3 regions of the Butyricimonas faecalis genome follow, and region 3 is predicted to be linked to each of the others. Evidence: riboswitches for the same ligand, from Rfam matches in the RefSeq annotation. Region 3 holds a riboswitch; each other region holds the start of a gene.
What was found. Region 3 has a riboswitch for cobalamin ahead of D8S85_RS02980 (TonB-dependent receptor). Riboswitches for the same ligand answer to the same signal wherever they lie in the genome.
Positions count from the first base shown of each region.

Region 1: another riboswitch for cobalamin. It lies ahead of D8S85_RS11165 (ABC transporter substrate-binding protein); the one in region 3 lies ahead of D8S85_RS02980 (TonB-dependent receptor).
Region 2: another riboswitch for cobalamin. It lies ahead of D8S85_RS11095 (acyl-CoA carboxylase subunit beta); the one in region 3 lies ahead of D8S85_RS02980 (TonB-dependent receptor).

Region 1 covers NZ_CP032819.1:2,563,631-2,574,088, reverse strand. The annotation lists gene D8S85_RS11190 (AAA family ATPase) at 1-257, opposite strand, end outside; gene D8S85_RS11185 (DMT family protein) at 453-821, shown strand; gene D8S85_RS11180 (ATP-binding protein) at 879-2,429, opposite strand; gene D8S85_RS11175 (ABC transporter ATP-binding protein) at 2,528-3,283, opposite strand; gene D8S85_RS11170 (FecCD family ABC transporter permease) at 3,280-4,281, opposite strand; gene D8S85_RS11165 (ABC transporter substrate-binding protein) at 4,315-5,433, opposite strand; cobalamin riboswitch at 5,483-5,685, opposite strand; cobalamin riboswitch at 5,828-6,029, shown strand; gene D8S85_RS11160 (DUF5074 domain-containing protein) at 6,144-7,307, shown strand; gene D8S85_RS11155 (NHL repeat-containing protein) at 7,350-8,459, shown strand; gene D8S85_RS11150 (TonB-dependent receptor) at 8,608-10,458, shown strand, end outside.
Region 2 covers NZ_CP032819.1:2,544,141-2,554,598, reverse strand. The annotation lists gene D8S85_RS11120 (hypothetical protein) at 1-338, shown strand, start outside; gene D8S85_RS11115 (hypothetical protein) at 361-2,754, shown strand; partial or broken gene D8S85_RS11110 (threonine/serine ThrE exporter family protein) at 2,819-4,120, opposite strand; gene D8S85_RS11105 (putative transporter) at 4,173-5,855, opposite strand; cobalamin riboswitch at 5,956-6,158, opposite strand; gene D8S85_RS11100 (GIN domain-containing protein) at 6,218-7,036, opposite strand; cobalamin riboswitch at 7,146-7,329, shown strand; gene D8S85_RS11095 (acyl-CoA carboxylase subunit beta) at 7,452-8,993, shown strand; gene D8S85_RS11090 (acetyl-CoA carboxylase biotin carboxylase subunit) at 9,010-10,458, shown strand, end outside.
Region 3 covers NZ_CP032819.1:703,001-713,458, reverse strand. The annotation lists gene D8S85_RS03010 (sensor histidine kinase) at 1-54, shown strand, start outside; gene D8S85_RS03005 (response regulator transcription factor) at 65-715, shown strand; gene D8S85_RS03000 (sugar phosphate nucleotidyltransferase) at 716-1,432, shown strand; gene D8S85_RS02995 (PKD-like domain-containing protein) at 1,587-3,296, opposite strand; gene D8S85_RS02990 (DUF4465 domain-containing protein) at 3,296-4,969, opposite strand; gene D8S85_RS02985 (YncE family protein) at 4,996-6,150, opposite strand; gene D8S85_RS02980 (TonB-dependent receptor) at 6,147-8,171, opposite strand; cobalamin riboswitch at 8,338-8,576, opposite strand; gene D8S85_RS02975 (DUF6146 family protein) at 8,817-9,215, opposite strand; gene D8S85_RS02970 (RidA family protein) at 9,296-9,673, opposite strand; gene rbr (rubrerythrin) at 9,833-10,405, opposite strand.

The DNA of each region.
Region 1 (10,458 bases), 1.9 Mb from region 3:
TTTACGGATGCTAGGGTACTATCTTTCCGAAAGCTGATCAAGATGTCGTCAATCGTAACCTCTGCCTCAATATTATATAATTTCAAGCGTTTAATATCTGCCGAAAGTAAGGCGTCAATAATATTGAAGAATGTGGTTTTCCCGCTACCGTTAATACCTGTCAAGATATTTACATCGGGATTGAGATTTTCCCACCGGAAATTATATTTCCCCCATATATTGCGGATCTCTATTTTCTGAATCTTGTTCGCTTTCATATGCTACTTCTTGATGGTAAAGTTTATCCGTTATCACGAACAAAGATAATGTTTACAGGTTGAAAAAATTCTCTGATGTTCTATTATTTTTCTAGTTTGTATGAAAGACTTTCTTTCCTTTGTCGATTTAATGAATTTCTTTTGAAATTTGTACTTTTGTGTCGTTTTCTAGAAAACTATAAATACACTGAGAATATGCAGGGATTTTATGCGATATTATTATTAATTGTTTCAAACGTATTTATGACTTTTGCCTGGTATGGCCATTTGAAACTACAAGAAATGAAATGGATTGACAATTGGCCTCTCTTCGGGGTAATCCTGTTTTCGTGGAGTATCGCTTTATTGGAGTATTGTGCTCAAGTTCCGGCCAACCGATTAGGGTTCATTGGGAATGGAGGACCTTTTTCCCTGATGCAGTTAAAAGTGGTTCAAGAAGTAATCACACTGACCATATTCATAATCTTCTCCATGCTTTTCTTCAAAGGCGTAACTTTCCAATGGAATCATTTGGCTGCTTGTGTTTGTTTAGTGTTAGCGGTTTACTTTGTGTTCATGAAATAATTGTGGAGTGAGTTAGTTTCTTGTCGGGAGGATTCCTATCGGGATGAATCCATATCGTCAAGATTCCACGATCCATTTCTCGATATTCCTTGTTTTCGAACTAAAGTTCACCCCGATTTTAAATATTTTTCGCTTGTCAGATTGGAATGGTTGGGCGTAATGCTTGTCGTGGATTTGTTGCAAGGCATCCTCGGCACTGCCATTCAGTTTAAACTCCATGATATAGATATAATCTTTGGTCTTCAACACGAGATCCACGCGACCCTCGGAAGTGTGATACTCTACTTCCGTGTAAAAACCTACCAACTTGAAGATAATGAAAAGCACGTTTTGATAATGCCGTTCCTGTTCGCTGATCAGTTCGTAAGGAGTATCGGCCAGGAAGCTTTTCAACCTATTGAAAAAGGCTTCTAGTTGCCCGGCACGTATTTCACGGACGAATTTTTGTATTTCAAACGGGGCTTCGATTTTGTTGAATCGGGTGTAAAAAGGCATCAGAAAATTGATAAAACCTTCCTCCACTTCTTTATTTGGAAATCCTAGGCGGTACAATCCGAATTCTTTATCATAGCTTTTAATAGTGAGGTACCCGCTTTGGAAGATCACGGGAATAGGCTGTTCATCACCGTAAATGCTATTCAAGACGTCGGAACTGGTTTCTTCGGTAGCCATGCGTTCCAAGTCATAATGATTGCGTTTCAGTAGCTCCACGAGATACGTCGGTGTGCCCGTTTCGAACCAGTAATTGTTGAAGTCTTTCCGCTTGAATGCGTTTAGCAGGCTAAACGGATTATATATACCAATCGAGTCGTGTGTGAAGTGATACCCGTCATACCATTTCCCCAGTTCCGCGTTGACTTCATCGTAGGTCATATTTTGGACCTTGGCAAATTCATGTAATTCTTCTTCTAAATTTTCATGTATTTCCTGATTGCTGACACCGCAAAGAGTGATATATTCATTCCACATGGAAAGATCTTCCAAGTTATTCAGGTCACTGAACACGCTTACCTTACCGAATTTAGTCACGCCCGTGAGCATGGCAAACTGGATACACCCGTCCATTGTTTTAAGTACCCCGTAAAACGGTTTCAGCGTGTTACGGTATTCCCGTTGAAGCTCCTCGTTACCGATGGCTTGTAACAGAGGTTTGTCATACTCGTCAACAAGAATGGCAACCCGTTGTCCGGATTGCTTGTAGGCTCGTTCCACGACTCCTTTGAAGCGTAAGGCCAAAGTACTTTCTCCGGCACCCGTGCCAAACACCGATTCCCACTTGACAAGGGCTTCGTTTAGAATTTTGTCCAAACTGTCGGGGGCATCATATTTCCCGATATTCAGATCGATATGCAGTACCGGGCGTTTCACCCAATCTTTTTCCAGCTTCTCGATGGCCAACCCTTTAAACAACTCCTTTTCTCCCCGGAAATAGGCTTCCAATGTTGAGATTAACAGGCTCTTGCCAAAACGACGCGGGCGACTGAGGAAATAATAACTACCCGTTTTTACCAGCCGGTAAATCAAAGCAGTTTTGTCGATATAGAAATAACCTTCTTTCCGGATCTTTTCGAAATTCTGGATACCTATGGGGTAAATTTTCTCACTCATGCGCGTTCGTTTATGGATAATAATAGAACAAAGATACTCAATTTTATATGATTATCGACAATGAACGACAAGTTTAACGCCTGCTGTCAAGCGAACTTTCACCGGATACGGATGCGCAATTCTTTCGGATCGAACGTGATGGTCTCGTTACGAAACAGACGTTCGATATGACCGCTATTGATCATCTGTTGCGTGGGCAGGTAGTGCAAATGCGGGCGATCAATTAAAGCAATGGAATCACAGAGCGTGAGAGCGATATCGAGCTCGTGAGTTGAAAAGAGAATGCATTTATTTTGCTCGTGTGCCAGCTTCTGCAATAGAACACCCAACTCGTAACGGTTCGGTAGGTCCAGAAAAGAGGTGGGTTCATCAAGCAGGATAATGGGCGTGTCTTGAGCGAGAGCCCGGGCGATCATGATTCGCTGGCACTCCCCGTCCGACATCTGATCCATTGTTCGTTCGGCGTAGGTGGACATATCGAGTAATGCCAACGATTGTGCAACGATTTCTCGATCTCGTGCTTCCAAGCGTCCGACCCAGTTCGTGTAGGGAGCCCGTCCTAAAGCCACGACATCTTGACACTTTAAGTTCGGGATTCGAATCTTTTCGGTAGTCACAAAACTGATGATTTTTGCCAACTCCTCCGGTCGCAATCTGCTTATCTCTTTCCCGTTCAGTAACACCTCTCCCGAGGCAATCTCTCCTAATCTGGCGATGGCTCGCAACAAGGTGCTCTTTCCACTGCCATTGCGCCCCAATAAGGCGATTAAACCTCCTTCACTCAATTTGGCTGACACGCGGTCCAGCAAGATGCGTTGTCCGTATCCTAATGTTAAATCTTTCAGTTGTATCATGCTACACGAAGGTTTTTGTATACCACCCAAATAATAACCGGGATGCCTAGTAAAGCAGTAATGCAATTAACGGGTAAAATAAGTGTTTTGGCAACGATGTCGCACGCTAACATGGCGATGATCCCTAATAATATACTTCCGGGCAATAACGTCCGGTGGTCGGCATTGTTGAACAACATACGGGCCACATGAGGAACGGCAAGCCCCAGGAAACCCACGGGACCACAAAATGCGGTTACAGTTCCCGTAAGCAGTGTGGTTGATATAAAAATGAGAGTCCGGGCCTTTCGAATGTTAAGTCCCATCGTTTGTGCGTAACTGTCTCCCAGCAAAAGAAGGTTCAAGGCTTTGATGCAATAGACGGACAGTATGGTACCGATACAGACCACGGGTATCATGATAAACAGTTTGATGGTCGTTACATGTCCCAGGGAACCCATGGACCAAAGGAAAAACATTTTCAGTTGCTCGGCTGAACTTAAGTATTGTAATATCTGTACAATAGCACCCGCGATATAACCGATCATGACCCCCATGATCAATACTCCTAATATATTTTTCATGTAGCGGCTGATAATGGCTATGAGTAGTAATACCAGGATAGCACCGCCCCAACCGGCTCCGACAATTCCCACGGATTGCCAAAAGACGGAGTGATTTAAACCGAGTAATGGTGCACCCAAAATGAAGAATGCAACACCTAAACCGGAACCGGAGCTAACCCCCAACAGATAAGGATCTGCCAAGGGATTGCGAAAAACAGTTTGCATTTGCAAGCCGCTTATCGATAGAGCCACACCGATGAGTAGTGCTACAATCGTTCTAACCAACCGGATCGACAATACGATATTTCGGGTAATCTCGTCAACCTCGTTGCCTGTCAATGCATTCCATACCTCTCCGACCGTAAGGGCTGAATCTCCGGATAATAAATCTAGCACGAACAAAATGACTGCTAAAGGAATTAACAATGTGAATATAATGGTGTTGCGGTGCATACGTGGTATTAATCTAAAGCTTGAATTTACAAATTATTCCAAATGTCTGAAATAATACAATTCTTCTGTCACCAGTTCGGGATGCAGGATTTTTATCAAGTCTCGAAGCACGATGTCCGGATGGATAGACCCTGACTCCCAGTAATCATTTCCTCCTCCAGGGGTGCGGCGCAAATTGTTGTTATACACGCTATTTGTCTGTATCGCCTTGGCATCTTTGAAATTCGGATTTACCGCCTTCAGCTCGTCTAAAGAGATGGCGGAACCAACATTAAGCCATACATCTGCTTTGCGGATTAATTCATAAGCTGTTTCCAAACCGATGGCTTCAGCACCGTTAGAGGTGTTTTTCTTGTAGATATAATCCCCTCCGGCATCACTGATTAATCGTGCAATATAGCTTTTAACGGAAGGCATAAACCAGCTATCCTGCCAAGGTGTATTCAGCATAACGGTTGGACGATGGGTTGCGTTTGCAGCTAGTTCTTTCATGGCATTATAGCGTTCAGGAATGTCTTGAAAGGCTTGTTTCCCGGCTTCTCGGCAATCCGTTAATTCCGCAAGGGCAACCATCCATTCTGCTTTTCCTAGGGGCGATTCTTCCATGTATTCGGCCACGTACATGTAAGGAATATGTAGCTCTTTTAATTTATCGGTTACCGTAGATTGGGCATCTCCAATACCGTAAAGTAGCACCAAGTCCGGGTTTAATCCCACAAGCAGTTCGTAGTTAATCTCGGCTCCCATATCCTTGATCTCATCTTTGTGTTGATTGATATAAGGATTCGTAATGAAGTGGATACCGGAAACACCGACCACCCGATTCACTTGCCCGAAGGCATCCAGCATGGCAATGTACGAGGAAGACATACAAACAATCCGCTTCGCTCCCGCGGGAATGACAACACCCTTGAAATCTTGTGGAGGAATCTCGTCATTGCGTGCTATGAAGTAAGACATCTCAACGTCTTCCGCTCCTTTCCATGGATTGCGCACGTGAACGATCGTACTCTCCGTGTGATCTGCTCCCATGATGTCAAATCCTTTGGCATATTGTGGAATGTAAACATTTTTGGTAAAAGTGATTGTAGACCTCGATTGACAACCGAGTAGGGTTAAAAGACAAGTGACAGTAAATAATATTTGTTTCATATCTTGTTAATAATGGTATTCTGATAAATCATCCGACCTCCGCGAATGTAAATCTTTGTAAATCATAGCAGGTCTTCTGACTTATCCCGTTTATTGCGCCTTCCCGGTTGAAACCAGTGGCAAGAATGCAATAAACCATATCCTCCAACAGAGAGGGAAATACAGCAACGGATATTGTTCCGGATTCACACCGGATTCCCTTTTCATCCTCAACAATAATATTGTACTAGAACTATGACGGCACGAAAATAATATATATTTTCAAAATTTCAAAAGATGCTTGAAAATAGTCTTTTTCATCTGTTTTTAGCCCTATTTAAGACATCTTAAATCCCTTAATTTTAGATTTAATGAAAAAATATACTTAAGATTTTAGATAATGTTTATTTTTTTATATTTTCGCGATGATTTTGGTGTCACATAATATTTTTAATCATGTGGTGAAAAGGGAATCCGGTGTGAATCCGGAACAGGCCCGCTACTGTAAACTTCAGCAATGTCTTTGGCAAGACTCGTATCCACTGTTTCGAATGGAAATGGGAAGGATGTTCAAAGGCGAAGTAAGTCAGAAAACCTGCCAAAATTGTAATAGTATTCAAAGTTTCGAGGAGTAAACGATGAATCAATTGGTTTAAGATCGAGGTGCACACGTTCAAAAACTTTTTGTTCACAGTTTTCATCCTTATTTTTAATGTTTATTTGTAAAAAAGATGATGAAAAAGCTTTTGTTTTTATGGTTGTTTTTTGCCGTATTGTTTGCGGCATGTACAGATGATGACGATAATGGCGGCGAAATTCCGATGCCGGAAGTCAATAAAGTAAAGATGATCGTTGTTAACGAGGGGTTATTCAACACGGGTACTGCCGATATTTCCGTCGTATATGAGGATGGAACTACTATTTGGAATGCTTTTGAAAGGGCGAACGGAGTGCCTATGGGTGATGTTGCCCAATCTATTACTTATATTAATGGGAAATATTTTGTTGCGTTAAACGGTTCTGGCAAAATTGAAGTCGTGGAGCCGGAAACTTTTAAATCTATAGGTACAATACTTTACACGCAAAAAGGAAAGCCTCGTTTTATGGCTCCCATTAATGATACAGTAGCTATTGTATCTGATATACAAGGACAATTGGTACGGGTTAATACATCTGATTATAGTGTTATTGAATATATACCTCTTGCGACGAATTGGGGAGTTGAAAAAATTGTAAAAATTGGTGATAAGCTCTTTGGAGCCAATCCAGCAGGTAAAGGAATTGCAGTATTTGATATAGATAATATTTCAGAAGCAGGGAAACGTATTATTCCGGTGTTGGTGAAAGATAATGCAAAAACCAGTAAGATGCATTTGGATAAAAATAATAAGTTGTGGGTACTTACGACAGGTACAAATACTCAAAAAGAAAGTTGTGTGTTTTGGAATTGTATAGATCCTGATACAGAAGAGGTTTTGGATGTTGTTGAAATTCCTTTTTTAAAGAAAGGTGATCCAAATTTGAAAATTGATTCCCCCATGGCTGGTGGTTTCCTTTATTATAGATCTGATATCAGTGGAGATAAAAGTACTATTTATTTTAGTATGAATGCTTGTACTGACGTGGAAAATGGGACTTATCAGCTTGCTGTTTTTGAGTTAAACGTTGATACTAAAGCTTACAAATTGTATAGAAAAACCTTGGGAGTTACTAATATGTATGGAATGGGTGTTTCTCCGGATGGAGAAGTATATGTTTGCGATGCAATTGATTATGCGGCACAGCGAGGCTATTTGCGTCATTTCTATGCAAATGGTTCGGAAACAGCTGTTAAAGTTGGTGTTTATCCCCGAATGATTTGGTTTACAGAAAACGAAACGCCTTCTGTTAAATAGGTAAGACTAAAAATGCGTCATTGATTTAAATAGAATTGGATTATGAAAAAAATATTATATTTAGGGGTACTCTGTACCATTTTATTATCAGCTTGTAATGATGATGACAAGGGGGAGATTACCCCTCCTAGGGACGTACAAATGCTTGTTGTGAATGAAGGAGTAAATGGAGAGGGAGGCTTGTCTGTCATTTATGGAGATGGAACGATAGAAGTGAATGCTTACGAAAAAGCCAATGAAAAAATATTGCAAGGCTCTCCTTATGCTATTAATTCAATCAATGATAAATATTTTCTCACGGCAAGTGCTCCCGCTAGAATAGAGATCCTAGACCCGACAACCTTTGTTGTATTGAAAACGATTGATTATGAAAAAATAGGCATGCCTCGGGATATTATCCCAATTAGTGAATCGGAAGCGATCGTGGCAGACTCTATTCATCAACTTACTAAAATCAATACAGTTACAAATACTGTCGTTGAGCACATAACTCTTGCGGAAGAATGGGGTATGGAGGAGATCGCGATCGTTAATAATAAACTTTTCGGGACTCATCTTGATGCTTCGGGGATTGCAGTATTTGATATAGATAATATTACAGGAAACCCTCAAAGTGTCATTCCGGTAAGTATAAGTAAAAGTGTCAAGACTTGTAAAATGCATGTAGATAAAAACAATAAATTGTGGATATTCTCCACTGGAAAGAATGCAGAAAGCCGGAACTGTGCATATTGGATCAAAATAGATCCGGAAACACAGAAAGTTGATTCTGTTGAAATACCATTTTTTAAACGTGGGGACGAAGAATTGGAATTAGGTGTACCTATGGGAGCCACGTATAATAAATCTTATCTGTCTCTTGATAAGGGAACCATTTATTTTACATTGCAGGCTTGTGCACGCATTTCTGCCGGACGAGATCGGTTAGCCATATTTGCTTTAGATGTTAACGATAATAGCTATAAACTGTATCGGGAAACTCCAGGTGTGGAAGCAAGATTAAATGGAATGGGAATTTCTCCGGAAGGTGAAGTCTATCTTTGTGATGCCAATGGAACTATTGCTGGTTTCGTGCGTCAATTCCCAGCCAATGAAACAATTTCTGCTATTCAGGTGGGTATAAAACCGCGAATGATTTGGTTCCCCCGGTAAATAAAAGTGGGGATCCCTCAATCAAGTTTGCTTAGAAATACTTTTACTATAAATATTTTGAAAGAAAACTGTCTGATTTTGATCGATCGGACAGTTACTTTTCTTTTAAGAACTCTATTGTTTAAAATAAATCTTACTTTTCCTGTTTATGAAAATGCTTAATCTTTTCGTGATCTATATACTGTTTCTCCCCGTGGTCACATTTGCACAAAAACGAGATAGTATTGCCATGCGTGGTGTAATTGATACGGTTGACGTGATCGAAAACAGAGCATATAATGCACAAGATGCAAATGCCGGTTCTCGTGTAAGTCGCATTTCTGTGGAAGTCATGCAGGCTAATAAGTCAAGATCATTGGCAGAATTGTTATCCGACAATTCGGCTATCTATATTAAAAGTTTAGGACAAGGGGCTCTTGCTACTGCTTCTTTCCGAGGAAGTAGTCCATCCCAAACTAGAGTTAACTGGAATGGAATTAATATTACGCCTCCTATGGCCGGAACATTTGATTTTTCACAAATTCCTGTATTTTTTATCGATAACGTGGATCTCATACATGGTAGCGGACACGTGAAAAGTGGAACCGGGGCGATCGGGGGAAGTGTCAATTTGTTTAATCAACCCGGATGGAATAAAAAGAACAAATATAAAATCTTCGGTGAATACGGTTCATATAATACGTATACAGCTGGGGGAAATCTTTTGATCGGGAAAACTAAAAGTTCCTATCAAACTCGATTTTATCATCAACATTCTGACAATAATTACACGTATCTTAATAAAATACTGGTTCCGACAAAACCTTTTCGGGAACAGAGAAAAGAAGCTCAATACGATCAGTTTGGTGTAATGCAGGAGGTTTATTTCAAATTATTACCAGATTTGACATTATCAACGATAGGTTGGCTTCAATGGGGGAAAAGGAAACTCCCTCAGCCTCTCACGGTTAATGTATTAAGCCATGAACAACAAAAAGAAACAAATTTGAGAGGATACGTGGGAGCAGACTACATTAAGGGGAAACATCAATTTTTTGCAAAAGCCGCTTATTTATACTATCGATTACGCTATGATAAATGGAACGATAGCAAAAATGGAGTATTTCCACCTGAAGGCAATACGAATAAATCTGAAACATATACAATTAGCGGGGATTATCATTGCAATCCATTATCCGGACTGCATTTGAATACTACGTTAACTTATACATACGACCGGATTAACGCGGAAAGTTATATGGAAATCGATTCTTCAAAATATTATATTGATGGGCTTGATTCTGCCTATTATGAAATCCCGACGGTTGCAAGTCCTTCCATAAAAAATCGAGAAGTGCTTTCATGGCAAGCCAATGCTCGTTGGAGCGTATTCCCGTGGTTATTGATTAACGGGCAATTTATGACGGAATGGAATGACGGGAAAAATGTATCTACTTATTCTATGGGATTTCTTTCTCAAATTCATCAAGACATTTTGACGATCCGCGGAAATGTGTCATATAATTACCGCTTCCCTAGCATGAACGATCTATACTGGAGGCCGGGAGGAAACCCTGGATTGAAACCGGAAAAGGGCTATTCTTATGATATTACTTTTACCTACACTCCTCGCTTGGGACATGGTTTTCATTTAAATACAGTGGTGTCTTCCTACTTGATGACTATTGACGATTGGATTGTTTGGCTGCCTGAGGATGGGAAACAATGGTTCTGGACACCTCAGAACATGCGGGATGTACTTTCATATGGGTGTGAGGTTTTCATGCGAGGAGAATACAAGACAAAAGATTTTAACCTGAGTATTACAACGAATTACACGGTGTCCGTGTCTAAAACGCGTAAGAAAAATCATAAAGATGACAATTCCTATATGCGACAGATTCCTTATGTCCCTAAATACAAATGGAATACTCGTCTTTCTGTGAAATACAAAAAACATTTCTTTGCATATCAAATCTCTTACTTTGACAAAAGATTTTTAACCACAGATGAATCGTAC
Region 2 (10,458 bases), 1.8 Mb from region 3:
GATATCAAGACAGGTGGGGGTCTTATGGTCCACAAGAAATCCTTTATCCTTCGTTGCGGAGTGTAGGCGGAGTATTGGACATTCGTCCTTTAACGCCGAATCCATGGAATGAGAATCCTTCAGAAGTGAATAAGACGTTGACAAATTTGGATTTTCTTTCCGGGGTTGAAAAAATAGGTGGTTTCCGGTTAGTGAATCATGAGGCCATCGTTTCTTATGAAGGATTGAAAAAAGCGATATCAACTTGTCCGGCATCTAAATGGCAGGTAGAGAACAATGGTTACAACCCGACTTACGAGGAGTTGGTTGAAAAGCAGCAATGGACAAAACCTGAGTAGTTTATGAATAAAAATAGAGAATATGAAAATAGGTAATTTTATATATGTTTTATGGTTTATCTTCGCTGGCTTTATGGTCGGTTGTGAGGATGACGATAGTTTGTTCTCCGGAGATGAGAACTATATAACTTCTTTTCGTTTGGTGCAGGGAGAGAAGACTTATGTCGGTGATATTGTCGGAGATTCGTTGATTCTGGCTGTTCCGGAAAGTGTCTCTTTTGAAAATGCGGTAGTGGAGTTTACTGCAAGTGAAAACACCACGTTGAGTCCCGATCCTTCCACGATCACGAATTGGGGTGAGGAGCGTACGTTTACGGTTACTTCTTACAACCGGACGCAACGTGTTTATAAATATTTAGTTGTAAGGACTCTTTTGGCACAGGCTGGAGATGTCGTGTTGTCGACCCCGGAGGAGATAGAAGCTTTTGCAGCTCGAGGAATCAATAAGATAGAGGGAAACCTGACGATTGGGAAGTTCATGGGAACCGTGAAAGAGGATACTTTGACCTCTCTTTCTCTTCTCTCTTCCTTGAAAGAGGTTACCGGGAAAATAACGATTAATCCGACTTACGGTGGAACATCTCTCGATGGATTACAAAATTTGGAACAGGTTGGTGGATTGACAATGGTTTCTCGTTCTTCTCAATATGGAGCTCCGGGAATATCTCGGTTGAGAGAGATTGATTTATCGCATTTGAAAAAAGTGGGTTCCGATTTAGTTATTTCTGCCGATACGCTTTATTCTTTGAACCTTGGAGCCTTGCAGCGTGTTGGTAATAATTTGCAATTCGAAGTATGGAGTATTGAAGATCTAAGTGTAGATGCTTTGACTGTAGTTGGTGGTAACTTGTCTTTCCCGGGAAGGCATTATAATGGAGGAGGTAATATGTTACTTCCTGAGCGGATGGAATTTCCTCAATTGAGCGTGATTGGAAATCAATTGCAAATGCAAAATCCTCATAGAATTAAGGAATTGCTATTCCCAGCTCTAACATCGGCATCCGAAATTTCTTTACAGCAGACGGATGTATTGGCGAAAATTGATTTCAGACAATTGAAAGAAGTGGTTGGGAATTTTACATTACAATGGACTCACCGGATCCAAGAGTTTGATTTTCCCGAATTGAGTTCTGTCGGAGGTTTCAAAATATATTATATTGAAGATTTGGAGAAAGTGAATGCAAGCAAATTGAGAAACGTGGGAACTGGCGGGTTTTCGATAGAGGTTTGCAACAAGTTGAAGGATCTTAAATTTGATGCGTTGACAGCAGTACAAGGTAATTTTACATTGGCTTCAGATGATGTTAGTTCGTTGAGTAATTTGAAAGAAGTGGGTGGAAAGTTTACATTAACCGCAAATATGGAACGTTTGGACGGTTTCAATAATCTTGTGTCTGTCGGAGAATTTGCGTTGAGTGGGGCTGCTCTAAAAGAGGTAAACGGTTTTAAGGTTTTAACTTCTATTCATGGGAATGTGACATTAAGCAACATGAATAATGTGGTGCGTATAGATGGTTTTGATGCTTTGAGATCGGTGGGCTCCAAACTAACCGTGCAGAACATGGAGAAATTGGAGAAAATTTCGTTCTTATCGAATTTGCAAGGAGTGCATTTTACGCAATGTGATTTTTTGGCCCTTTCTGCTTTGTCGGAATTGGATGCTTCAGGTTTCTCTGTTGATAAATTGACCCTTAGTAATGTCGGACCGGATTTTATTTTGCGAGGCAATGCGGAGTTTGAAGGTGAAATGTTTTTAAATAATAGCCGTGGTGTTCATTTTGAAGGTATAGAGCATGTTCAGACGCTAACAGTTTCGTGTTTTGTTCAGCAAGAACCGGCTGTGTTTAATTTTGCAAATTTGAAAAAAGTTCGTAAGCTCACGACTAACTTAGGATATTCAGCTAATGCAGCAGCCCTTTGTTTCCCGGATTTGGAAGAGGTTGAAGGAGCATTAACTTTATCGGAAGGTAGTAGTGCTCAACAAATGCAACCTACACAATTCCCAGTCTTGAGGAAAGTAGGGACATTAGCTTACACGGGAGTTGTCTCGGTATTGAATTTGCCGTTGTTGGAAAGCGTGGAGGGAGAGTTCCGTGTTAGTACTAGTTATCAGAATGGACCGGTTAAGATGTTGGAAGAGATTCGTGTTCCTAATTTGAAACAAGTCGGAGGGCTTGTTCTGACATCAAATGCCTATAGTGCAAATAATTACAATAATGTAATTGTTGATTTGAAGTGTTTTGAAGCGCTGGAGAGTGCCGGTTATGTCAATATTCAGAAGCAGGCAGGCTTAGTTTCTTTCGAGGGATTGGAAAAAGTTATAAGTAAGCTGGAAGATGAGGGGTCTTGGGTTGTTTCTGGAAATGGTTATAACCCGACTTTTGAGCAGGTGAAGGCGGGAGAACTTGTAAAATAAGAGTATCATAAATCTTGTTATGAGGCTGTCTGAAGTTCTATTTGGACAGCCTCTATTTTTTATTTCGCCGTGCAACAATATTCGGGATGGCTACACCTAGTGAAATACAAAGAATGATGAGGGCTGAATTGACGCCATTGAAGAAGGCGTTGGTAACTTCTCCGATTACCCCATGAAGTTCGATAAAGCCTAATAACGAGCGATACATTAATACTCCCGGAATCATAGGAATGACAGAGGGAATGGTTAGTACGTGGTTGGGAACATGAAACCAATGTGTGGCTTTTACGGCAATAAGGCTGACCGTGAAACTCCCTATGAATGAACCGATAACTGGTCCATAGCCCAGTTCTAAGTTTACGAAATTACGCATGCATACCGCAATAATTCCACCTGTGCCAACGATCCACAACAGGCGTTTGGGTACGTTGAATATCATTGAAAATCCCATTGCTGCAATGGCAGCCGCAAGGGCATACACGAGATAGGAATCGTGAGGAACGATGCTTAATTCATTGATTTTTTGATTTATGTTGAGATCGTTCACGATTAATATCCGCATGGCAAATGCAATACCGAAAGTCATGGCTCCGATCATCATGATCGTGTTGGCTGCGCGAGTGATGCCAACGAGTAGGTGATTGTCGATCATGTCATCAACAAAATTAATTAGCGGAACGCCGGGAACGATGAATAAGGCACAAGCCAATAACGGATGATAAGGTGTTGAGGATAAACCGGAGAAAGAAGAGGCATAGGCTAGGCAAGTGGAGACAAATGCAGCAATGCCAATACTCATGTAGACATTGATACCGGTCTTCATGCAACGTGCTCGTACCCGGAAGCCTATGAAAGCACAAATGGAGGCAAACAGGAAGGCGATCCAGTCGGAACCGAATAATTTGCAGAATCCACCACAGGCAAAGCCTGCGCCGATAGCTACCAGATAAGGAGTGTAATTTCGGGGGGTATGGATAATGTTCTCTAATTCTTTTTCATAATCATCCAAGGAATAGTTTTCTTCTGTCGCTTTGAATGATAGTTTACTGATTTGTGAAATCATGGTCATGTTGATTGCATGATTTTCGCACTTTTGAAATTTGGAAAATGAATGTTGTTCATCACTTACGTTGACCATGATCATGGTCCAGCGAATGTCAATATGTAGTTTCTCTTCGGGGATATTCATAAAAGCTGCGACACGTTTCATATTTCGTTCAATACGATTTGTGTCTGCCGCGCTTTCCATCAATAATTTCCCCGTGCGGAGTAAAAGATCCAGTTTACGCCGTAAAAGAAGTACATCCCATACTTCAGGATTGACTTGATCTGTAGTATGATGAAATTTGGTATTTGAACTTTCCATGTTTGGGTGCTAGCTTTCAAATATGGTTAAATGTATCCGTATTTTAAATAGGTTATCCCAAAGCGAGAATAAGTAATTGTGCCGAAAGAACCCGAAGGAACATGGCTAATGGGTAAACGGTGGCATAACCTACGGCCGGGGCGTCGCATGAGGTCTGTTCATTGGAATAGGCTAATGCGGGAGGATTCGTGTTGGCCCCGGAAAGAATACCGATCAGCGTGTAATAATTTAGTTTACAACCATAGCGTCCAATTAGTCCGGTCAAAAGTAGCGGGAAAATGGTAATGATTGCTCCATAGCCGATCCACATGTAGCCTCCTTCGTTCACGATGGTTTCGATAAAGCCTTTTCCGGCTCCTAAACCGACACAAGCAAGGAATAAGGAAATTCCTATTTCCCGAACCATAAGGTTGGCACTCATGGTCGTGTACGTGATTAATTTGTAGTGTGGGCCGAAACGGCTGATGAGGATTGAAATGATAAGGGGACCTCCGGCTAGCCCTAGTTTTAGCGGTTGCGGAATTCCGGGCAGCATGAATGGGATACTTCCTAGTATACACCCGAGGGCGATGCCGATAAATATAGGTATCAAGTTGGGATGGTTCAAACGTTTCAGGGAATTGCCAAGTATTTTCTCTGCATGACTCACTGCCAGTTCGCTTCCGACGACGGTGACACGGTCTCCCATTTGCAGTTGTAAGTTTGGAGCTGCTACCAGATCCACCCCGGAACGGTTTACCCGGGTAATGCTGGCCCCAAAGTTTCGGCGTATCCGGAGCTGGGATAAAGTTTTCCCGTTCAGTTCGGGCTTCGTGATGAGGATGCGGCGTGAGACGAGATTGCTATCCTCATCTTCCCATTTCACGTCAATTTGTTTACCGAAAAATACGGTAATGGCTTCAATATCTTTGGGGTTGGAAATTACAAGTATTTGATCTCCAAGATGCAGTTCGGTGTCCGAGTTGACCAGTTCCTGTTTCCCGTATTGATCGCGTATACGTGAGATGACAAATTTGCGGTTTACCAGGGGATGAATGTCTTTGATGGTTTTATTGTCAATAGCCTTGTTGATGATTTCCAAAGAGACGGGACGTACTGTAAGTTCCTGTAAGTGGCCCATGCCTTTTTCAGCCTCGGCTTCTTCTGTTGTCGTGTTAATTTTTAGGATGTACTTTAGGCTTTGTAATGCCAAGATTGCTCCGATTACTCCTAGAGGATAGGCTACGGCATATCCCATAGCGATTTCCGGGGCGTCGATACCGTTTAGGTCGCTGTTGGCTTGTTGGGCAGCTCCTAGACCAGGCGTGTTGGTGACAGCTCCGGAAAGGATGCCTACTATGGTTGTGATAGGAGTGTCTGTCACGAGATAGAGGACAATAGCAACCGCGACACTTAGTGAAACGGACGTGACGGCCAGTATGTTCAGCGTGAAGCCGCCCTTTTTGAAGGCGGAGAAAAAGCCTGGACCTACCTGTAGGCCGATGGAATAAACGAATAGGATTAACCCGAATTCTTTCAGAAAGTGAAGTAGGTGTTCGTTTAGGCTTAAATTGAAATGCCCGAAAACGATTCCAACAAAAAGAATCCACGTGACACCAAGTGAGATCCCGGCAATTTTTACCTTTCCTAGCATGATGCCGAAAGCGATTACTAACGATAAAATAAGCACGGAGTGTGCTACTCCGCCACCCCAAAGATTGGGACTTCCCTCGAAAAGATCTTTTAATAATTCCATAAATAAATTGGCAGCACCGGATTGCAAAAGCAATACGCCTGCACTAAAATTATAATTGTATATTTGTTTTTCGTACTGTTTCTCTAATCCCTCGAGCAAAAACAGCCTTTAATGAATGGCAGGTCTTCTGACTGGCTCCCGTCCCAATTCCTTCCCGATTTCTTTTAAACCAGTGGAAAAAGTATGTATCGGGACGTTGAATGGAGTTTTACAGCAGCGAGGACTGTCCGGGATTTTCACCCGATTCCCTTTTCATCCGGTTGATGATTCAATCTCCCGGAACCAATTCAGTGCAAAGGTAATGAATTTGTTGAAAACGTTGTGTTATTTTCTTGGTATTTCGGATGCTTTCAAGTGAATTATTATTTCTCATATTCTTTTCTGTCTTCTAAAGATGTTGAATTAATTTTATTGATGTTAGAGGCTCCTGAAGAGTGTAGGGAGAGGATGATCGGATCTCCGGAGTACGTGGCCTTTGAAGCACCGGAAGTATGTAGGCTGATTTTTTCCTTGACTTGGAATTGAGCTTTTGCAGCTCCCGATACTTCTGCTTTTAGTTCGTTTACCGAAAAGTTGTCAAGGGCTGCTTTCGAGGCTCCCGATACTTCTATTTTACAACGAATCGTGTTGCCTTGCAGGGTCAACTTAGAAGCTCCACTGATATTGAAATTAGATTCGGGGCTGGTTATTTTACCTTTGAAGTTAGAGGCTCCGCTTAGTTTTATTTCAAGTTTTTCTTTTGCCAAGAAGTCTCCGCCCACGAGCATTTTGCTTGCCCCGGAAAGGTCTACTTTTAGCTTGTTTGTCGTGAAATCCCCGATCGTTTCCAGTTTGCAGACCCCGGTTAGCTTGACCTGATTGAGGGTGGTAACGGTGACTTCTGCCGTGAATTGGTCTTCATCATTGTTTCTTCTATTTTTACTCGTGATCTTCCCTTCGATATGGATTTGCAGTTTCCCGTCGGGATTCAGTCTTAGGACAAGTTGCTTTTCAAACCGGGCGGGAATGTTTACCGTGACTCCGGTGGAGGTGCCTTGTCTGACAATAATACTAAAGACCCCGTGAGCCTCGATCTCTGTGATTTTTTTGCCTTGGAATTGGGATACGGTGATTTGTTCTTGTGCGAAAGCGCCGGCTATCGTGAGGTAGAGCATGAAAATGACAAACAATATTTTTTTCATAGTGATTTGTTTTATGATGAAACGCTTAAAGGTGATGAAAAGTTACAGGCATTGGTGTTATAAACCAATTATATTTTATACATTTGTTCCCGTCAAAGTTCTTTGCAACATGTAATCAGACTGCTCAGGTGCCCCGTTTCAGCGGGGAGAATAGGGAACCGTGTGAGAATCACGGACTGTCGCGCAACTGTAATCACCAGAAAGGATTTGCCACTGATGTCCACTGTTCAAAAGATGGGAAGGACGGCAAAAACGGTGAAAGTCAGGATACCTGCCTTTGCGGATTGACAATGCTTTCGCGGAATAAAGCTAAGGTCAGACTTATTAGCCCTGTTGAAATACGTGGGTCGTAATTTCTTTCTTATTTTTTCCCTTTATTTCGTGTGAAGCTAAATAGTGTATAAACTAATTTAGTATGAGAAAATCGTTTGAAAAATTTCTGGAAAGACAAGATGCTTTAGCCCGACAATACGGTAAGGAGTACGAGGATAAACAGCATAATCGGGGAAAGCTTACCGCTCGGGAACGGATTGCATTTCTTTTCGATGAGGGAACGTTTGAAGAGGTGGATGCTTATTCTCCTTCGGCTACGACTTCTTTTGGTAAAGCCGTACGTTCGTACGGGGATGGCGTGATTGCCGGATTCGGTACCGTGAATGGACGTCAGGTTTTTGCTTATTCGCAGGATTTTAACGTGCAAGGTGGTTCATTGGGTTCCGTGCATGCGGCTAAAATTATGAAGGTACAGGATATGGCATTGAAAACGGGGTCTCCTGTCGTGGGACTGATCGATTCGGGAGGAGCCCGGATTCAGGAAGGAGTGGCTAGTTTGGCGGGGTATGCAGGAATATTCCGGCGAAATGTACTTTCTTCTAGAGTGATCCCTCAGATTTCGGTTATCATGGGGCCGGCTGCCGGGGGTGCTGTTTATTCGCCTGCTTTGACCGACTTTATTTTTATGACGGCAGCAACTAGTTATATGTTCGTGACTGGTCCTAACGTGGTAAAACAGGTGCTGAATGAAACAATTTCTCCCGAAGAACTTGGTGGTGCCTCTGTACATGCGGAAAAATCGGGTGTGGCGGATTTCGTTTTTAATGATGATGAAAATACGTTGTTGGGAGTGAAGATGTTGTTGGCTTACTTGCCTTCCAATAATATTGAGAATGCTCCTTTCCTGATGACGGATGACCCGGTTGACCGGGTAGAAGAGATTTTACGGGATATCGTGCCTGAGGATCCGGATAAGCCTTATGATGTGAGGGATGTTATCCGGTTGATTACCGATAAGGGAAAGTTTTTGGAGATTGCGGAGAGTTATGCCCCCAATATCATTATCGGCTTAGCCCGCTTCGGAGGATTCGTGACCGGGATTATTGCGAATCAACCTAAAGTGATGGCGGGTACTCTGGATATGAATTCATCGGTAAAAGCTGCTCGCTTTATTAATTTCTGTGATAGTTTTAATATTCCGATTGTTACTTTGGAGGACGTACCCGGTTTCCTACCGGGGGCTGATCAGGAACATGCTGGAATTATCCGGCATGGAGCCAAACTCCTATATGCTTACACGCGGGCAACGGTTCCCAAGATTACCGTGGTTCTGCGTAAATCTTATGGAGGAGCTTATATCGTGATGAACAGCAAAGGGATTGGTGGAGATTATAATTTTGCATGGCCGACAGCCGAAATTGCCGTCATGGGGCCGGAAGGGGCTATTGCGATTCTTTATCATAAGGAGCTTGCCGAGGCAGATGATCCTGTAGCTTTGAAAAAAGACTTGCTGGTGCGGTATAGGGATGAGGTGGCTAATCCTTATATCGCTAACGAGAAGGGATTTATTGATGAGGTAATAGATCCGGCGGTTACCCGACAGAAAATTATACGGGTATTGAAATCTCTGGAGAAAAAATCGGTGAGCTTACCACGACGTAAGCATGGAAATATTCCTCTTTAAATGTAAAATGTAAAGTATGATAAAATCAGTTTTAATAGCTAACCGGGGCGAGATTGCTATCCGGATTGCACGTACGGCCAAACGTATGGGAATCGTGACATACGCCATTCGTACCCGGAAGGAACCGGAGGCCGTGTATTTATCGTCTGTAGATTTTGTTCTTGATTTCCCGGAGACGGATGGGAAAGTGTCTGAATTTTTGGATATTGACTGTTTGATTTATTTGGCCCGGGAGCATGAGATCGAGTCGATACATCCGGGGTATGGCTATTTGTCGGAGAATGCGGAATTGGCAGAACGTTGTCGAGAGAATGGAATTATTTTTATCGGTCCCTCGCCGGAAGTGATTCGTCTAATGAGTGATAAAGTGGCAGCAAAGGAGATTGCGGAACGTAGTGGAGTACCGATGCTGGGAGCTAGCAAGGGAGCTGTCCGGAATATTGATGATGCTCGGGAAACGGCAGACAAGCTGGGGTATCCGGTTATTATAAAGGCTGTCTCCGGGGGAGGCGGAAGAGGTATGCGTATTGTACGTAAGAAAAGTGAATTGTCGCAATTATACAAGTTAGCCACGGCAGAGGCGCAAGTGGCTTTTAATGATCCTTCTGTTTTCATTGAAAAGTATCTTGAAAGTCCGAAGCATATCGAGTTTCAGATTGTTGCCGATAATCATGGAAATGTGATTCACTTGGGCGAACGAGAGTGTTCCATTCAGCGTAAACATCAAAAGTTAATGGAAGAGGCTCCCTCTCCGGCTCTCGATGATCGTTTACGGAAAAAGATGGCCACGGCTGCTGTTGCTTTGGCTAAAGCTGCAAGGTATCAAAATTTGGGAACCGTGGAGTTTTTGCTGGATAGTCAAAAGCGTTTTTATTTCATGGAGATGAATACTCGTATTCAGGTGGAACATCCTGTTACCGAGGAAATCACGGGACTTGATCTGGTGGAGTTGCAATTTAATATTGCTGCCGGGCGTAAACTACCGTTTCGTCAGTCTCAAATTCGACTTACAGGTTGGGCTATCGAATGTAGGATTAATGCGGAGGATGTGCAGGCAGGGTTTACTCCCAGTATGGGAATTATCCGACGATTGCGTTTGCCGCAGGGAAATCATATCCGTATTGAAACGGGAATTGCTCCCGGTTCGGAAATTACTCCTTTTTTCGATTCGATGGTGGCTAAATTGATCGTTACCGGCGAGACGCGAGAACAAGCGATCGAGCGGATGCTTTCCGCGCTGGAGAGATTCCATGTAAAGGGAATCCGGACTACGGTTCCCTTTTGTAAAGCAGTTCTTCATAACGACACTTATCGGAGTGGTGATTTCGATACCTCGTTTGTAGAGAATCGGTTGAGTTCCCCCATTTGGAGAGAGCCTCACGAGGAATTATTGGGTGCTTTGTTTGCGGTATATACGTATACTCACGAGAATACACCGGAAGTTGGTCCTGACACCCGTATAGAT
Region 3 (10,458 bases):
TCCAGCGAGACGGGCCGGGGAATGATTGCCAGGGCTTTTATAAAGTGTAAGTAAATCTTGTTTTATGGATAAATTGAAAATATATCTGGTTGATGACCACAAATTGTTTCGGGAGGGGTTGAAGTTATTGCTTTCGACTCAGGATTTTGTTCGACATATTTATGAGGCTTCGAACGGGAGGGAATTTATTGAGAATTTGTCGTTTGTTGATTGTGATGTCGTGTTGATGGATATAGAGATGCCGGAGATGAACGGTATTGACGCTACAATCGAAGCGATGAAGATGAAGCCCAATTTGAAGATTATTGTTCTTTCCATGTACGGGGATGAGCAGTATTATTACAAGATGATTGATGCTGGAGCAAAGGGGTTCTTGCTGAAGAACTCGGGAATCGATAAAGTGGTAACGGCTATTCAAAAGGTGGCGGAAGGGGAGAGTTTCTTCTCGGAAGAGTTGTTGGTGAATATTCTGAACAATATGCGTGACAACAAAAGCGAGACACCGGAAACTGTAGATAATGATATTTCAGAGCGGGAACTGGAAATCTTGTATCACGTATGTAAGGGGTTGTCGAATCAAGAGATCGCGGACGAGTTGTTTATCAGTAAACGTACGGTCGATAAGCACCGGGCAAATCTGCTTAGTAAGACAGGATGTCGGAATACAGCAGCGTTGGTGATGTACGCGATTAAAAATAATATTATTGAGATATAGATGAATGGGATGATTTTTGCGGCCGGTTTAGGTACCCGGTTGCGACCGTTGACGAACGATCGCCCGAAGGCTTTGGTGGAGTTGAAGGGAAAAACTCTATTGGAACGGGTGATCGAGAGAATGAAAGAGGTGCAGGTGGAGCGGTTGGTGATCAATGTCCATCATTTTGCTGATTTGGTGGAGCGGTTTCTGAAAGAGAAGGGAAACTTCGGCATGGATATCGTTTTGTCTGATGAACGAGAAAAACTGTTAGACACGGGAGGTGGGGTTTTGAGAGCCCGGGAATTATTCATTCCGGGAAAACCCGTACTTATTCATAACGTGGATATATTGACGGATTTAGATTTAAAGGCTCTCATTTACCAGCATGAGTCACATGAAGCTTATGCCACGCTAGTTGTGCAACAGACGGTAGCAGATCGGGTGTTGAAATTTAATCACGGTATTTTGAAAGGTTGGGAGAACAAGCGAACCGGGGAACAGAAGATTGTGGACGAAGGTTTTCAGGGAGCCACGGAGTTTAATTATTGCGGGATTCAAATCCTTAGCCCGGAATATTTAAAGAATATTATTCATCGAGGAGTATTCTCCATTATCGACGAGCATTTGGCGCAGGCAAAAGATCATCCTATTGAACTTTTTCGACACGATGGCCAATGTCTCGATCTCGGTACCCCGGAGGCGATAAAAAAAGCGGCGAAGAATTTTAAATTTTAGATTTTAAATTGAATGATCGGGTGATTAGGGATATTCAGTAAATGTCCTTAAAAAAGATGGCATACTTTAATGATCTTGCGCAAATCATCCTCGAAAAAGAAAACGTAACGAACAAACTAAAAAATGTTCGTTACGCTTTTGTTTGGTTACCTATTTATTTTAGTAAGTTAAAATCTTTGACTCCAAATACTTCCGTGGAGTTTTCACCGAGCCATCCGCTTTTGGCGTTGGTGCCTACTTGTATTTTGACGAAGTCAATGTATTTCAAATTGGCATCTTTCCCATCAAATGTTTTTGCATTTGATATTTTGAAATGATTATCGGCCGGTGCTGCGTTGTAATTTATGTCATCTGTCAGTCGGTCGGAAGAGCTAAAATTGTCCACATATCCCCAATCGAACGAACCGTTTATCCAATAGGTGCCATTTCCTGACTTGTCGTAGTTGCGTGCTTGCAGACGAGTTCCGCGTAGTGTATAACTGTTTTCGGCAACCCAAGCCGGATAGTAATAATCTTGTTTATGAAATGCTCCCAGGTAGTCGATGGAACCGCTTTGGTTGTGGTTGTCAGTCCATTGTACCGGTTGTTTGGTGGCGTTCGGGCGATAATAGGTAACGGCATAATCCTGCCATGTTTCCTCTTTGCCATATTCGGAGCCAGCCAATTCGTACCAAGTGTCATTCGGAAGTCCGTCACCATTCTCGTCTTGCATGACCCACACAATGCCCGGTTCTGACGATCCGTCAAAGGCATTACCCGTGATGGCGAGGTTGTAGTCCCCATCGTTTTCTACGCTGTGGTCAAATCCGACAATGATGTAGCCACCGAAACCTCCCAAAGATACATATGCAGTTTGTTCCATGCGTTTTTGGGCATAGTCACAGGCTTCTTCCATGGTGGTTGCCGTGTAGTTTTCATTGACAAATTGTCCAGGAGCCGGAAGAAATTCGTAGACTTTGTTCCATAGCGCGGAACTAGATGCCGATGCCGGACGTTTATACTTACCTTCCGGAGGACACACATTTACTGTTAATTGGTGGGTGACAAGAAGATGCTGGTTTTTCATTTCAACAATAACATCGTGTTTGCCTTCGGTTTCTGCTTCGAAGGCAAAAGCACTTTTCTCAGATTGTTGGACGGTTTCTCCATTGACCCGCCACGTGAAGGTGGCATCAAATGCATTTTCTATGTCCACAGGCATTAAGCGAATGGTGCGGTTGAGTGATACGTTGTATTCCTCTTGCAGAAATGCCCATTTGAAATCGATTTCATCGGCGGAACAGACGTTTATCGTGAAGCTGATACTATCTTTACCATCTTCATTGTGCGTGGAGAAGGTCACTTGAAATTCTCCGAGTTCTTCTGTGGGGAAACGGAATTTTTTTTCAGTAGAAACTTCGTTGTTGTTGATGTTCCATGAATATGTTGTTTCGAGTAGAGAGGCTACGTCGGGCGAAAGTTCCAGTGAGGAGTGTTGTAAAACTTTAAGTCCGTCGGAAACGCCAGCCAAAGAGATGGTTGGTGGGGTAAGAGCCAAAACGTCGACTCTCAATTCTTCTTCCGTGGAACCGCCTCTATTTGTAGCTTTGATCGTGATAAAATACCTTCCGATTTCTGTTGTTGAAAAATGTAGCAGGGAGTCTGTCCCCAATAGATTCCCTTGGTCATCGATCCATTCAAAGGTGGCATCATTTAAATTTTCATAGGTGGGAGCAATGATAATTTCACGGCCGCATTTGGTGGTATAGATGGAGGTGGGAGAATCTAGAATAATGGTAGGGGGTGAAGGAAGGAGCTCCGGCTCCTTCTTCGTGCAACACGCCAATAAAAGCGTGATCCCCACTAGTATGATAAACCTTTCCATTAGAAAGCTACTACGACATCATCGTAAGCGAAATAAGCCGGTTGACTGAATCCATAACCGTTGTCGCTTGATCCGGTGACGTTAAAACCTACTTTTACAACTTTCCCCAATACGGACAAATCCCATTTGGTCCACTCTTTGATGATGTGTTTCGGCCCGTTTACCATGTAAAATTCTGCTCTACCGGTCTCTTTGTCATCGGCGTCATAACCAATGGCAACGAGTTTTACCCAGTCGCTCTCTCCGATATTTGTCGTGAGCCCATTGCCATTGATATAGCAATTCATGGCGTATAGAGAATTGTTGACAAACATGTGATCGATAATGCGAGCTTTGCCGTCATAAAATGTTATCTCGGGCAGGTTTTCGGTTGGATTGAAAGTTGAACCATCTATGTATCCGTAGTGCATACAGAAGTTTGAGGATCCATTGTGTCCGCTGTTACCGTACACCATTAATTGATGGTTGAAATCTCCATCAGCAAGGTTTGTCGATACGTAATTTGAAATGGCATGTCCTCCTCCCCAATAACAATAAGCGCTATAGTTATAAGGGAATATGTGGTATAGTTCGGTATTGTTTTGGTCGTACCAATAGTATTGAGTTTTGGAGTAGTCTCCGTAAAGTAGCGGTCCTCCGTATTGAGGATCGTCGATTAAGTCGGACCAGGTGTTTATTGTGAGTCCTGCTCCATTGTTGGCGTAATCCAACGTGTAGGGTGTTGCTTTGAAATCGGTATCTTCGAATGTCAAGGTACGGAACTCGTTTGTGACAAAAAGGTGTACTTTGTAAAGTTTTCCATAGGCATTTGATGAGCGACTTGTTGTTGTCGGTGCAATTGTGTTGATGGGAGAAACCAGAATTTTCAGTTCTCCATCAGATGCGGATGCCGGTGCGGTGACGGTGAGTTGATTCCCATTGACGGTGTAGTTCCATCCGGTAGAGATATAAAGTACGGTGAAGTCGTTCCCTTCATCCACGTTGACGGTGTATGTTTTGGTTTCATTCGGGATGAACACGGCGTTCTCAGAAGAATGGGTTAATGATAACATAAAGTCCGGAGTGCGAGGCAATGTGAACGTTGTGCCGTCGGCTAAGGTGAACGTTACGTTGTTTGCATCGCTAGTGTCTACTGATTTGAAGAAGGTATCCCCGTTTTTGCCGGCTTCACCTACTGCAACCACGTTGAGAGATGTCCAGCTCGCTCCGTTATCCGTGGAGAGTTCCCACATTTTTGTCGATTCGTTAATGCGTACTTGTGGAGCGATGGCGTTCATCCCTTCTGCCTGTACTTTTTGGTCATCAACAAGTAGCCATTCCCCTCCGATAGTCCAATAGAAAATTCCATCTTCGTCTTTGCGAACCGATACACTCGGAGCGTCTATTCCGTCTACGCCGTTGGAGATGGTGACGGAGGTGTTGTCTGTAAATTCGATGATATATCCGGATTGATCTTCTTTTTGTTTGACTTTAGAAACATACACATTTTTTTGCAGTGCGGTGAGTAAAGAGCGCAGCGATTCGATGTCTGAATTTGTTGTTTTTGCGGCTTTTTCGAGTGTTTCGACTCTCGTGTCCAGATCGTTGACCTTATCCCAAAGGTCTCCGTCGTCATACTTGGAACAAGCTGTTATGAAAACAGCGATCAGGCTAAAAATAAAAAATTTTTTCATGTTGATTGATTGTTAATGAATTATACTTATTGTATAGGTTTTAATTTTTTGCGTGTGAATACGAAATGAGCCGGAATATCTCCTGTTGTAACCGACCATTTTTTAGTTCCATCGGGATTGAAGCAGTAGAGTGTTCCGGGAGTGACGTAGTCTTTGGCGTCGGTGACGAAAAATTCTTTTGTTTCGGGATTTACAGCAATGCCGTAGGGAATGGCAATTTCTTTTTCCGTACCATCCGTGATGAAGTTACGCGTGACTGTTTTGCGTTTGGCAACATCGTAGATGGCATACGAGATGGTGTTACTATTGGTTAGATAGCTCCATTCGGTGCTGTATATATAAAGTGAATCTCCGCATAGGGTCATCTCGGTGTTAGGTAGTAAATTCAGAGTTTTAATGACTTGATCTGTTTTGGTGTCGATGATAAATGTTTTTGACGGTGTATAGTAGTAATCCCCGCGAGAGGACACGTATAAATAACCATACTTGTCTAATTCTAACCGATGTAGGTTGATGGCAACCTCTATTTTCTTGATTTCAGTGAATGTTTCCAGGTCGATGACTGATATGGTGTTGTCGTAGTTGGGTACGCGATACCCGCCAGAGTTTGCAACATAGAGTTTGTTGCCGACAACGACCAGTTCATCCGGTTGGTAGCCCACGGTACATGTATCTACGACTTGTAGAGTTACCGTGTCAACCTTTGCCACGTAGCCTAATCGTGCGTTGGGGTCGATTAATACGGGACCGGCATAAGAACTCACGTAAGCATACCGATCTTTGAAGGCGAGGTAGCGGCAGTTGGGTATAGAAATTTGTGTGATGTGTTTTGCCGTGTTTACATCCATTACTTCCACGAAGTGGGAGCAGTTAATGACGGCATAGAGTTTATCTCCATAGATTTGAATGTCATTACCCACATCGCCTAACTCTTTTACTACGCCCGGATTGCGCTCGGCGTAGATGTTTTTGGTGTATACTCCAGTTTCGTAGTCAAAGTAATCGATGGTTGCCTTGTTGCTTCCCATATTGCCTTCGTTGAGAAGGAAGAAGCCTTTGATGCTTTCGCTTTGTTCGCCTTCAGTCACGTTGGTGTCGGTGGAGTGAACGATCTCTTCCTCTTTACGGCATGACAATAACAGGATGATGCAACTTAGTAGTAAAGTGATTTGTCTTGTCATAATGCGATATTGATTTTAATTTTAAAATTGGTTCCCGGCATCGGGTAGCATTGCACTACCTCGTATTGTTGGTTGAAAATGTTGTTGATTTCGGCGGTTGCACGTAAAACACACCTTTTTAGCAGAATAGTTTTCGATAAAGAAAAATCGTGCGTGTACCAAGGTTGTGCGTAGTTTTCTTTGATATTGGCTACCGCTTCGTAGCGCTCGCCAGTGTAAATGAAGCTGTAGTGCCATGACCATGTTTTGTAGCCTCCATTGAGAATAGCCGTACAGCTGTGCCATGGAATATAGGGAATTTGTCCACCATACCATTGGCTGCTCCGATCGGTGAAGTCTTGTGCTTTTTGGTAAGTATAGCTCACTCGGGGAGATAATACCACGTTGTTGAAGATGCATGTACCTTGTATGGCGGCATCTATACCTAGAATTTCCACGTGTCCGAGGTTTATCATGGTCCAACGAAATTGATTGGAGGTCGGCATCGCAATGATCTTGTCATCGATCTGATTGAAATAGCCGTCGATTTGGGCTTCGAGACGAGTTAATTTTTTGTGTGTAAATGTTTTCGTGTAGGTTGCACCGATGTTGTATTGTGTTGTGTATTCCGGATTGAGGTTCTTGTTACCGATAAACGTGTAGTAAAGATCATTTAGCGTGGGCATACGAAACACTTTTTTGTAGAAGGCTCTGAAATTGAGATCTGTTTTTTGAAAAGGTTGCCATGATGCGACCACCGAAGGGGTAAATTCGTTTTTGTCGGGAGCTTGGCTTCCTTCGGTGTTTGTTTTCTCTCGTACAAACGTGTGTAGCAGGCTCGCTTGTAATTTGAATGTATTGAAATCCAACGAAGTGGCGATGGCTGACAGCAGCGAGTATCGGTTGGGATAGACGAAGTCAATGAGATCGGCATCCAGAGTATTCCATTGAAAATCATTTGCAATGGAGAATGACCATTGCGGAGAAATGGAAAATAAGTGGGCTGCGGAGAGGTAAGCCTCTTGTTGAGTGTAGTGATTGTTGACATACATGGTGGTAACGTCGAGCCTGGGATCGGAGAGGTAGTGCAAATAGTCATATGCATATTTCCCGTTTATCATCAGACTGTAGCGGGAGGAAAAACTCTTGTGGAATGTGCCTTGCACGAAGAAATTTTCATCCCATTGCCGGTCTTGGTGCCTGAACTTACCCGGTTCTTCTCGTACGGAAGCTCCGGGGTAGCCTCTTTCGGAATTGTAGTAGTAGACCTTGCTTTTCCATTCTCCGTGATTGATTTTACCGAAAAGGGCAAGTTCGGCTCGCAACATTTTCACATCGCCATTTTTGCGCACCTCTGTTGTGTCGTAACCATTTTTTTTGGCGTACGAGAATTTGTATTTACCTGAGGTGTACATGAATTCGGAACTAATTGACATAGTGATATTTTTGTGTAGCCGTTGTTCGTATAATAGTGATGGGTTGATGGTTTGAAACGATCCTCCCTTTATGCTGATATTCAAGTTATACAACTTGTTCTTTGGAAATACGGGTTTACGGGTTGTCATGTAGATGGCACTTGCGGAGGCGTAGTCTTTGGCAGGCTGAAATATGGCGCTTTTTTGACCATTATACATGGAGACCATTTCCATGTTATCGAGCGAGAAACGTCCCAAGTCGATCACTCCGTTTTGTGCATTGCCGAGTTCGATGCCATCGTAAAATACCCCGACGTGGTGACTACCCATGCTACGAATATTTACGGTTTTCAGTCCTCCGATGCCACCGTAGTCTTTAACTTGAACGCCTGAAAAGTAGCGTACGGCATCTGCGACGGAGTAAACGCTCAAATTTTTAAGTTCTTCTCCGGATAAAACTTGAACTGGGATGATCTCTTTTCCCATCCGTTTGGCAGTTACAGTTACTTCATCGATGCGAAGTAATGTGTCTTGAAGTGACTTGGGTTTAGTGGTTTGTGCAAACGAAGAGTGAATTGTTGATACCAGCAACGTGCATAGTAGTGTTTTAATAAAGAATTTCAGCATAACGCTACACTTCCGATTTAATAGTTTAACAATCGGATTTACAGCAAACGATGCAATGATTTACTTTTTCGAGCAATATTCAAATGAATATGTCGGTAGCTCATAATTGAAAGAGAAAATCTGCTTGTCAATTTGTTGATTTATGCCCATAACCCCGTAGGCTGTAAATCCCAAAATTGCATTGGCAGGTCTTCTGACTTATTCCTCAAAGATAGCGCCTTCTCAGTTTTGAAAAACCAATGGCAAAGAGTGCTATCTGAAAAAGTGGCAGACAAATGCTTGCGATCGGCCTGCTCCTTGGAACTTACAGCAGCGGGAACTGTTAGGGATTTTCACCCTATTCCCATTTAATTTCATTACAGAGGTATCTACACTGCAACGAAAACCATTGCAAATGCAAAGATAAGTGTTTTTAAGATTATTTTCTCCAAAATTTATTTAATTTTTCAATATAAAACAAATAGATCCAATTTGGGTTATTTATGAAAATAAAAAAGCTATGAAAGATGAATATCTAAAAATATTAAAAGCCAACTAGTTTACAATAAATTGTATGTGAATTAGTCGGTTAAGTTTTTGATATTTTATGAATATTCTTGATTGAAGAAACGTTGGCCTTGTGTGACTGGAATCTAAAATTTAAAATTAATAACGGTTTCTATTGCCAGGAATAAGTTGCATCCTATTCGTGTCCTCGAAGAACTTGAAATACATGTAGAGTTTGTAATTGAAATCAAACCCGTAGTTTCTGTTCAAGCTGTAATCGATGTAACTGTTGATCCTTGGATCTCCGGCAGCATATCTCCTGTTCCATTCGATAGCATACTGGTGATTCATGCTTTGGTAATAACTTTCTGAATGTTGATGAGCCACACTTTGGTGACTTGCCAACCAGAAATCGAATCCCGAATCAAAAACGATTAATTCGTATTGTGCTGAATCTTTTATAGCACAACGCCCTTTTTTATTTTGGGCTACCTCTTTTTGAGATGCACAAGAGAAAAATAGGGCAAGCAGAAAGAGTAAACCGAATATTTTCATCATGTAAGATTTAAGTTATGCACTATTTTCTCCTAAGGTAAGAAAAAAAAATGAAAAAACGGCTGAGCCAGCCGTTTTTATCTTTATTTTACAGCAATGGTTTCAATTTCAACCATGGCACCCATCGGAAGGGCTTTTACGGCAAAAGCTGCACGGGCAGGACAATCCGTCTTGTAATATTTAGCGTAAATTTCGTTCATATCAGCGAAATAAGACATATCTCCTAACAGACAAGTTGATTTAACCACGTTGTCAAAAGTATATCCGGCTTCTTCCAAGATGTAACCGATGTTTTTCAAACATTGTTCTGTTTGTTCTTTTACTCCCCCTTCAACGAATTTTCCGGTATTCACGTCAATAGGAAGTTGACCACTGATGTAGAGCGTTCCGTTAGCTTCAATTGCTTGACTGTAAGGACCGATAGCTTTCGGGGCTTTCGGTGAGTTGATTACTTTTTTCATAATGACTTTATTTTATCAATTAAAAATAGATTTCTGTTTCTTTGTCGCGAATATAACGAAAATCGAGTTGTGATTTCTTCGTGATGGATAAAAATAAAAAACTAAAAGCTGAAGCGATTGCCTCAACTTTTAGTTTTATATCCTCAATGACAAGGATAATTAGTAATTGTTTTTCTTTTCTTCGAAATATGCTTGAGGGTGAGCGCAAGCGGGACATGCTTTCGGGGCTGTTTTACCTTCGTAAACGAAACCGCAGTTACGGCATTGCCACAAGATCACTTCATCTCTCTCGAATACCTTACCGGATTCCACGCGAGCTAAAAGCGTTCTGTAACGAGCCTCGTGTTCTGCTTCCACTTTAGCAATATTACGGAATACGGCTGCTATGGCGGTAAATCCTTCTTCTTCGGCAACTTTAGCAAATTCCGGGTAGAGGTCTGACCATTCTTCGTTTTCTCCTTCTGCGGCAGCTTTCAAATTCTCTGCCGTTGTTCCGATTACACCTGCGGGGTAAGATGCGGTGATTTCAACCATTCCGCCTTCCAGGAATTTGAAAAATCTCTTGGCGTGTTCTTTTTCTTGTTCGGCAGTTTCCATGAATACTCCCGCGATTTGTTCGAATCCTTCTTTTTTAGCTACACTAGCGAAAAAAGTATAACGACTTCTGGCTTGTGATTCACCGGCAAATGACTTCAATAAGTTTTGCTCTGTTTTTGTTCCTTTGATGCTCATAAATTTAATCTTTTTAGTGGTTCTGTTTTGATAGCACAATGATATGACAATTT